DNA from 3 places in the Erwinia magellanica genome. Region 1 is predicted to be linked to each of the others. Evidence: riboswitches for the same ligand, from Rfam matches in the RefSeq annotation. Region 1 holds a riboswitch; each other region holds the start of a gene.
The links. Region 1 has a riboswitch for thiamine pyrophosphate ahead of thiB (thiamine ABC transporter substrate binding subunit). Riboswitches for the same ligand answer to the same signal wherever they lie in the genome.
Positions count from the first base shown of each region.

Region 2: another riboswitch for thiamine pyrophosphate. It lies ahead of thiC (phosphomethylpyrimidine synthase ThiC); the one in region 1 lies ahead of thiB (thiamine ABC transporter substrate binding subunit).
Region 3: another riboswitch for thiamine pyrophosphate. It lies ahead of thiM (hydroxyethylthiazole kinase); the one in region 1 lies ahead of thiB (thiamine ABC transporter substrate binding subunit).

Region 1 is NZ_JBCHVC010000003.1:141,510-144,718, reverse strand. It holds gene thiP (thiamine/thiamine pyrophosphate ABC transporter permease ThiP) at 1-734, opposite strand, end outside; gene thiB (thiamine ABC transporter substrate binding subunit) at 710-1,693, opposite strand; TPP riboswitch at 1,735-1,841, opposite strand; gene sgrR (HTH-type transcriptional regulator SgrR) at 1,877-3,209, opposite strand, start outside.
Region 2 is NZ_JBCHVC010000010.1:19,425-22,633, forward strand. It holds gene thiC (phosphomethylpyrimidine synthase ThiC) at 1-1,464, opposite strand, end outside; TPP riboswitch at 1,553-1,653, opposite strand; gene rsd (sigma D regulator) at 1,775-2,281, opposite strand; gene nudC (NAD(+) diphosphatase) at 2,363-3,136, shown strand; gene hemE (uroporphyrinogen decarboxylase) at 3,177-3,209, shown strand, end outside.
Region 3 is NZ_JBCHVC010000001.1:467,324-470,532, reverse strand. It holds gene thiD (bifunctional hydroxymethylpyrimidine kinase/phosphomethylpyrimidine kinase) at 72-872, opposite strand; gene thiM (hydroxyethylthiazole kinase) at 869-1,654, opposite strand; TPP riboswitch at 1,690-1,786, opposite strand; gene AAH450_RS02135 (hypothetical protein) at 2,500-3,209, shown strand, end outside.

The sequences.
Region 1 (3,209 bases):
AGCGCGGCCCGACCAGGGTCGTAATCAAAATTCAGCGCCTGGAAAATAGCCAGTTCAATGGTGGTGGCCTGGGGGCCGCCGCCCAGCGACAGCACGGTAGCAAAACTGGCAAAGCAAAGCATAAAGACCAGCGCGCTCGCAGGCAGGATCTGCCGCCGCAGCCAGGGCCACTCCACCACGCTGAAATGGTTCCAGCCCCGCATGCCCAGCTGCGCAGCCAGCTGACGCTGCCCGACAGGGATCTGCTCCAGCGCCTGCAAAAGCAGACGGGTAGCCAGAGGCAGATTAAAGAAGATATGCGCCAGCAGAATGCCTTGCAGGCCGTAAGGGGTAAAAGTGTACGGAATGCCCAGTAATGCGCAGAGATCCGCCAGCCAGCCAGTACGCCCGTAGACGCTGAGAAGACCAAAGACCGCCACCAGCACTGGCAGCACCAGCGTCATTGCGCAAAGCCGCAGCAGCGTCTCTCTGCCGGGAAAGCGTCGACGATAAAGCGCGCGGGCAAGGGGGATGGCAGGCCCCACCGCCAGCATGGCGGAAAGCAACGCCTGCCAGAAAGAGAAACGCAGCACGTGCCAGAGATAGTCATCCTGCCAGAGGGCACCCGGATCGATCTCCGGTGCGCTGCCCCAGAGCGCAGCAAAGGCCAGCAGGGCCACAGCCACCAGCAGCGAGGCTGCCAGCGTGCCGGGCACCAGCCAGCCGGCAATCAGCGGCTGACGGCGCGTTGCCATGCATTAATCCATTGGCTGCGCTGGCTGGCGACTTCTTGCGGCGTGTACTGTAGCGAGAGGGCGGGCACAGTTAACGTATCAAACCCGGCAGGCAGCGTACTTTTGACCACAGGATACATCCAGTTACCGGTTGGAATGCTCTGCTGGAACGGCTTTTCCAGCATAAATTTCATAAACTTCTGCGCCAGTTCAGGCTGCCTGCTGGCCTTGAGCTGCCCGGCTACCTCTACCTGCAAGTAGTGACCTTCACTGAAGTCAGCGGCCGCATACTGCGCTTTTTTCTCTTCAATCAGATGATAAGCCGGAGAAGTGGTGTAGCTCAGCACCATATCACCTTCCCCTTTGAGGAACAGGCCGTAAGCCTCGCTCCATCCTTTGGTCACGGTGACCGTTTTCTTCGCCAGCTTCTGCCAGGCTTCCGGCGTCTGGTCGCCAAATACTTTCTGCATCCACAGCAGCAGCCCCAGGCCTGGGGTACTGGTGCGGGGATCTTCATAAATCACCTTGATTGGGCGATCGGTTTCGATCAGCTCCTTCAGGCTTTTGGGCGGGTTTTGCAGTTTAGTTTTGTCATAGATGAAGGCGAACCAGCCATAGTCGTAAGGCACGAAGGTTTTATCATGCCAGCCGCCCGGCAGGGTTGTCTGGCTGGTATCCACCTGGCTTTGCGTAAACAGGCCGGTTTTCTCTGCGGCATCCAGCAGATTATTATCCAGACCCAGCACCACATCCGCTTTACTCTTCTTTCCTTCCATCCGCAGACGGTTCAGCAGCGAAACGCCATCTTCCAGCGCAACATATTTCAGTTCGCAGCCGCAGTTGGCTTCAAAGGCTTTTTTAATGGCGGGGCCAGGACCCCAGTCGGCAGAAAAGGAGTCGTAGGTATAAACGGTTAAAACGGGTTTCGCCGCGAAAACGGGCGCGCTGAGCAGCAGCAGAGGCAGTACTTTTTTTAACACTTTGCGTTCCTTAAAGGTGAGAGGTCGCAAAGGATCTGAGTGGGCAACACACTCTCAAATCCCTACGCCGGCATTATCCGGATCAGGTTCGACGGGTCTGTCTCAGCATTAGCGATGAAACACCGCTAACGCACCCCGTTGAGAACGGTTCATTCTAGTGATTTCCCGGCTTTAGCGAAAGCCTCATGATTCCGGCGGCGCAAACCAGGCAGATTTAAAGTCAAACCAGCCGAGGGTATTCATCCTGACGCCGCGCATGCTGCGCTGGCCTTCCAGCAGCAGCCAGTGGTGGAACAGCGGATGCAGGGTCCAGGTGTTGATAAGCTGCTGACTCCACTCTGCCAGCGGCAGTTTCTGCTCACGCCAGCGCCTGGCATCCTGCTGCCAGTCCAGCGTTACGCAGTGATGAATCAGCGGAATTTCATACAGCAGCGCAAACAGGGAAAACTCCAGCGGCAGCGTGAAGTTGGCGCTGCCAAGCCAGATATCGCTTTCCGCTTCGCCACGGTGCCAGATATCATAATCTACCTGCCGGGTTATCAGCTCCACGCCCTGTTCCGCCAGCAGAGGACGCAGCGCATTGGCAATGCCCTGATGCTCAACGTGGTCGTTATACCAGGTCAGGGTCAGCGTGGTCAGTCCGGCGGGTTTAGCTGGCGTATTTACCTCCCGACGATGATGCCAGCGCGGCAGGAGTCCCCAGGCAGGAAACCAGTAGCGCTGGTAGCCGGGACCCGCCTGGTTCAGCAGGGCGATAGGGTTGAAAAGCATGCTGACCCAGCGTCGCACCTCTTCATTCCGCCCCAGGGAAGAGCGCTGGTCAAACAGTAAAAAATAGCACCCTTCCTCCAGGCGGCTCTCTTCTGATTTCTCCTCCAGGCTGCTGCCCTCCAGCTTCACGCCGGAATAGACCAGCTCTTCACTGATTTCCGGTAAGACCCAGATATTGACCTCATCGATCAGCGCGCGGAAGCCGAAATAGTCATCAAAAGCCTGGATCCTGAGCTGGGAAGGCTGATTGCGTACCACGGCATAGGGGCCGGTTCCTACTGGCTGTCGGGCGAAATCTGGCAGGGATTGCCACTCTCGCGGCAGGATCATGGCGCTGACGCTACCCAACAGCCAGGGCAGCCAGTTATCGGGCTGATGCAGGGTAATATCCAGCGTCCAGGGCGCTGAAGAGGTGATCTTATCGAAATGAGAAAACAGCGGCTGGGGTTTTAAACGCTCAAGCGTGGCGATGATATCGTCCGTTTCCAGTTCACGGCCATGATGAAAATGGATAGCGGGGCGCAGGTAGAAGCGCCAGTGCAGCGGTGTGATCGGCTGCCAGTGGTGGGCGATATCGGGTTCGATTTCCCCATTTTCCTCGTTTATTCGCGTCAGGCTGCTGAAAATCTGCCGGGCCAGGTGCGTTTCCGAGCGCCGTAACGGCGTGCCGGGTGCCAGATTAAGCAGCGACCGATAATAGAGCACGCGGAGGATATGCTTTCCCTGGCGAAAACTGCGGCCAAGA
Region 2 (3,209 bases), on a different contig from region 1:
CCAGCCAATCATGGCGGCACCAATACCAGAGGTGATGTGATCGTAGCCCGGCGCGATATCCGTAGTCAGCGGGCCAAGGGTATAGAAGGGCGCTTCATGACAATGCTTCAGCTGTTCTGTCATGTTGCGGCGGATCATCTGCATCGGCACGTGACCAGGGCCTTCAATCATCACCTGCACGTCATACTCCCAGGCGATTTTGGTCAGTTCGCCCAGGGTATGCAGCTCCGCAAATTGCGCCTCGTCGTTGGCGTCCTGAACAGAGCCGGGACGCAGACCATCGCCCAGCGACAGCGAAACGTCATAGGCTGCGCACAGCTCGCAGATCTCGCGGAAGTGCTCATACAGGAAACTCTCTTTATGATGCGAAAGGCACCATTTCGCCATGATCGAGCCGCCGCGTGAAACAATCCCGGTCAGGCGCTTTGCGGTCATCGGGACATAGCGCAGCAGGACACCAGCGTGGATGGTGAAGTAGTCCACCCCCTGTTCAGCCTGCTCCAGCAGCGTGTCGCGGAAGATCTCCCAGGTGAGATTTTCCGCCACGCCATTCACCTTTTCCAGCGCCTGATAGATCGGGACGGTGCCAATGGGTACCGGACTGTTACGCAATATCCATTCGCGAGTCTCGTGAATATTCCGGCCAGTAGAGAGATCCATCACCGTGTCGGCACCCCAGCGCGCTGACCACACCAGCTTCTCCACCTCCTCTTCGATAGAGGAGCTGACGGCGGAATTACCGATATTGGCGTTGATTTTCACCAGAAAATTACGGCCGATAATCATCGGCTCAGATTCCGGGTGGTTGATATTGGCGGGGATAATGGCGCGTCCGGCGGCCACTTCCTGACGAACAAACTCAGGGGTGATATTTTCGGGCAGGCTGGCACCAAAGCTGTTGCCGGGATGCTGTTGTAACAGCACCTCGCCACGGATGCGTTCGCGCCCCATATTTTCGCGCAGAGCAATAAATTCCATCTCCGGCGTGATGATACCCAGACGAGCGTAATGAAGTTGGGTGACGCAGCGGCCAGCCAGCGCCTTGCGAGGGTGGGGAAGATGTTCAAAACGAAGATGATCCAGCCCTTCATCCGCCAGCCGTTGCTGTGTATAAACAGAACTGAGCTGCCCGATGGGTTGCGTGTCACCGCGTTCGTTAATCCACGCCTGACGCAAACGGGCCAGCCCGCGGTGTACATCAATTTTCGCTTCAGGATCGCCATAGGGGCCAGCGGTGTCATACACCGGCACCGGCTCGTTGGCTTCGAACAGGGGCTTATCTTTGCTGCCGCCGGTTTGGGTCGGGCTGAGCTGGATCTCGCGCATCGGTACGCGAATATCTTCGCGCGATCCGTTTAGCCAGATACGTCTGGAGTCAGGGAAGGCGGTGCCCTGAAGGGAATCGATAAATTGCTGTGCTTCTGCACGCTGTTCACGACGGGTTGGTTTTTTACTGGTAGACATAGCGCGTTCCTGAAAAAAGGGAATGTGCTTGCCTGGAGTTCGGAGGAGTAAGCGCAGGGTGTGAAAACGTACGGATCCACACCGTCACTGAATGTTTACTCTTGTTCCCTTCGCAGGTACTAACCTGATCAGGTTCCGCGGATCCCGAATAAACGGTCTCAGCCCCTAAGGGCACTCCGACAAGAAGAATTTTGCCGGACTCACGCGTCCGACAAAACAGGGTTGGTGAAAAAGTAACCTCACCTTGTAGTGCCCCTTCAGCATAGAGGGGCTTTTTTAAAACTACAAGGCTTTTACAAACTGATAACGTTTACGCCGGACGAGCCAGCGCGCCATCGTTAGCGGCTACCGGTTTATCTGCGCTTTTTTCCAGCGCCAGCTGAATAAACTTATCTTCCAGCGTAAAGCGGGCTTCCAGGGCTTCCCCGACTTCAGACAGGGCGTTCTGGAATTCCAGACAGTTATCATGGTCGATAGCGCCTTCCAGATGCGTGTCGTAAACCCGCATAATTGTTTCAGTGTTGGCCTGTAGCGAAGGGTAGATAATCGCCGCTTTAGCCAGCTGCTCGCTGCCTTCCAACTCTTCGATAAAGCGTTCGTAGACGGTGAAATGGCCAGTGGAAAGATAATCGACCAGGCCCTGGCAGAAATTGTCCAGTGCGTTTTCGTCGAGCGTAGTCAGCGATTCCTTGTTAGGCTTGATGCCAACCAGATGATAATAGGCAATCAGCAGCTGCCTGCGGGAGCGCAGACAGAAGTCTACCAGGTCGCTACATCCGCCAACGCGCGCGGTAAGGACTTCTAACTGGTTAAGCATGTGTGACTCCAGGTAAGTAATATTTCTGTCTAGCCCCAATCCAGTACTTCAAAATTCTGCATGTTGAGGATGAGCAAATTTATGCAACGTGAGATTTCAAGCTTAGACGTTGGCTGGTGGGTTGTCAGTCATGAACATAAACTTTGGCTGCCCAAAGGTCAATTACCCTACGGTAACGCAGAAGAAAATGGGCTGGTGGGATCTACAGGATCTTTGCTTGGTGAGTGGCAGGGGGATCCTGTTTATCTGATCTGTGAAAACCGCCCCCAGGAGATGGGATCTTTACGGCAGATCCTCGACCAGGATGTCGGGCTTTTCCAGCTGGCGGGTAAAGGGATCCAGCTGGCGGAGTTTTATCGATCCCACAAATGGTGCGGCTACTGCGGCCATAAGATGCATCACAGCAAAACGGAAAGAGCCTGCCTTTGCCAGCATTGCCGCCAGCGTTACTACCCGCAAATTGCCCCCTGCATCATTGTTGCCATTCGCCGGGGTGAAGAGATTTTGCTGGCCCAGCACACCAAACACCGTAACGGAATCTATACGGTACTGGCAGGTTTTGTTGAAGTTGGCGAGACGCTGGAAGAGACCGTCGCGCGTGAAGTGATGGAAGAGAGCGGCATTAAAGTGAAAAATTTGCGCTATGTCTCTTCACAGCCCTGGCCATTCCCGCAGTCGCTGATGATGGCCTTTATGGCCGATTATGACAGCGGCGAGATCCAGATCGACCCGAAAGAGCTGCTGGATGCGGGCTGGTATCGCTTTGATGCCCTGCCGCACTTGCCGCCAGCCGGAACGGTAGCACGCCGGCTGATTGAGGATACCGTTGCCCTCTGCCGCGCCGAAGCGGAATGAATGCTATACTGCGCGCCTGAATTTGAGAGAGCCTTTAAAGATGAGTGAACTGAAGAACGATCGTTATCTGCGT
Region 3 (3,209 bases), on a different contig from region 1:
GAAAATTCGCCCGCTATGTGACTGAACCCTGTGCCTCTTTTGAAAGCCTTCGCAGAACCGGGCTGAGTCCGTTACCACCAGCGGTGAAAATGGTGCACCGGGCCAATGCCTTTACCCACTTCCAGCGAGTCGGCCTGTTCTAACGCGCCCTGTAACCAGCTTTTCGCCTCCTGCACTGTAGTCGCCCAGTTACCGTGCCGTGGTATAAGCGCCGCCAGCGCTGCCGACAGAGTACAGCCTGTGCCGTGGGTATGTTTAGTGGCTACGCGGGGCGCAGTAAAACGCAGCTCTTGCTGACGCGTAAAGAGCCAGTCCGGGCTTTCCTCATTGCTGAGATGGCCCCCTTTCATCAGCACGGCTTTGCAGCCCAGCGCCAGTAAGGCCCTGCCCTGCTGCCGCATCTCCTCTTCCGTTTGCGCCGGGTCACACTCCAGCAGGGCGGCGGCTTCGGGCAGATTGGGCGTGATCAGTGAAACCTGAGGCAGCAGGATCTCCCGGAGCGTACTCACCGCCTGGGAAGAGAGCAGAGGATCGCCACTTTTTGCCAGCATCACCGTATCCAGCACAATCCAGGGCACGGCAGCTGACTTCAGGCCTGCGGCCACCGCCTCAACGATATCGCCTTCCGCCAGCATACCGATTTTCACGCTGTCGATGCGGACATCACTCAGCACAGAGGTAAGCTGAGCAGCGACAAAATCTGGCTCGATGCGGTAGACCGACTGCACGCCCTGCGTATTCTGCGCCACCAGCGCAGTGATCACGCTGGTACCGTAGACGCCAAGTGCCGAAAAGGTTTTCAGGTCGGCCTGAATGCCTGCGCCGCCACTCGGATCGGTGCCTGCTATGGTTAAGGCATTGATGCGCTTCATGCCTGCACCTCCAGACTGTAGAGCTGGTCGAGGAACAGAGGAACAAAACTGCCAGGCCCGCTGGCGGCACTCGCTGCCCGCTCTCCCGCCAGGCTCATCACCCGGCAGGCACTGGCAACGTGCACCAACCTGTCGCCAGGCAGTGCCGTGAAGCCAGCCACCACGGCTGAAAGGGCGCAGCCGGTTCCCACCACACGCGTCATCAGTGCTGAACCGCCGGGGATCGCCATCACGTGTGCGCCATCGGTAACATAATCCGTTTCGCCTGTCACCGCGACGATCGCGCCCGTAGACAAAGCGAGCAGCGAAGCCGCTTCCAGCGCTGCGGAGGAGTGATGAAGGCTGTCTACCCCGCGTCCTGTCACCGCCTGCCTTGCCAGAGCCATGATTTCAGAGGCGTTACCCCGAATGGCCGCAGGCCGGTACTCCAGCAGTTGCTGGCAGAAGTCGCTACGAAACGTCAGCGCCCCGACGGCTACCGGGTCCAGCGTCCAGGGGCGCTGCGCCTGGCCTGCCGCTTTCACTGCCGCCAGCATGGCGTGGCTTCGGGAGTGGGTCAGCGTCCCCACATTTATCAGCACCGCATCCGCAATGGCGCTGAACTGTTCTGCTTCTTGAGGATCGATCACCATCGCCGGTGATGCGCCCAGCGCCAGCAGAACATTGGCAGTAAAGGTTTGCACCACATCGTTGGTGAGGCAGTGGATCAGGTGCGATTTTTCGCGGAAAAGATCGAGAGAGGCGACGGCGTCTGCCGCCGTGAAGGTGTGAGGTTGGATCATAATAAAGCTCCCAACCGGCGATCAAGAAGGCGATGCGGTCAGGCATCTGACTTCCCTACGCTGGCATTATCCAGATCAGGTTCGACGGGTTTTTCTCAGCCTTCACAAAGAAGGGCACCCCGAGTCATGTAGATTACATTTCTTTATCAATTAGTAGGTTAAGCCAAGTCACGTGCTGATACAAGATTGATCTTATGAATATTACATTTTCACGCTGTACTGAGTACTTGATAGCTATCTAATTGTTATATATAGATAAAGCAATTAAGCAGTACCCGACAAGCGAGTACTGTTCGCTGAATTTACTTCTTCCGCTGCGTTCCCTGCGTTCCCTGCGGTAACTGGCAGAGAGAAGCAAATCGCTTTTTTACACCTGTCATTAGTACATAACCCCTTATTATTCGAGTGCTTACATAATTTCTGTATAGCTCCACTCACAGACATAATCGTACTGCACAGAGCGGAGCGAAACCCGATCCGATCAATCCCCCTATGTTGGGGTTTCCGACAAAACGCACAGGAAGCCCCAGTAGTCGATTCCATCTAAAAACAGTACTTCCTCTAATCATAAGCGACAAAAGCCCTCCAAAGGCTCTTTAAGTGCCTTTAAGCGGCATTCTGTGCCTGTTCTCCTGATTCTGGTTCAGTACTGAAAGAGTACTGATCGTTTTCACCTATTGATTTAGCGAGGATTAATAGCCATTAATAGATTATATCGATTGATATTCATTTATTGATCGTTTTAATCGATCATTTGGGGTGTGCATGGTATCCTTTCTGCCTGCAAATAATTGCTTTAAGTGCATGTTATTTGGTCTTAAACTATGTACAGGAGATACAGAACAGTGAAGAAAGTCGCAGTATTGGGAGGTTATGCAATTTGGGGAATATTCCTTTGCCTGGCAGCACTGGAAAAATTTGGTGATATTTTTGCCGCTGGTACTGGTTTTTGGTCAGTAGTGATGCTTTTGATTGCCGGAATTTGCCAGCTTGGGGCGGGTATTATCGCTATAGGCTGGGCAGTACTGACATTTGGAACCCTGAAAGCGAAGTACTTACCTTACAAATTTATTAATCATTATACGATCCCGGTACTGATAGTACTGCTCGCTATTGTCGCAAGTATTGCCAGATCTTCGAGCGATGAATCCAGAGCCGAAAAATTGGGTTTTAAGGACGGTAAAGAGTTTGCCATTGCTCGTGAAAATAATATTACAAATATTGCTGATTATGCCAAATTTGCAGAAGAGCAAAGAATTAAAGCAGAAGAAAAGGCGGCTCAAGATGCAGTACTTGCAGCAGAGAAAGAACAAAAGGAAAAACAAGAAAAGGCTAAATGTTTTGAAGATGCTTATTGCTACGCATCGAAACATGAGGGTGGGGATTATGCGTGTAAGATTGCAGTCGAAAAGTCAGTACGATATCAATTTAAATGGACTGATGGAATTACTCAACCTAAGTTCTCTTCATATGGTTGGTATGACAAAAACAGGAAGTTATTCACTCTCTACGGACATCGGGCACAGGCTCAAAATGGTTTTGGTGCATTTAAAAA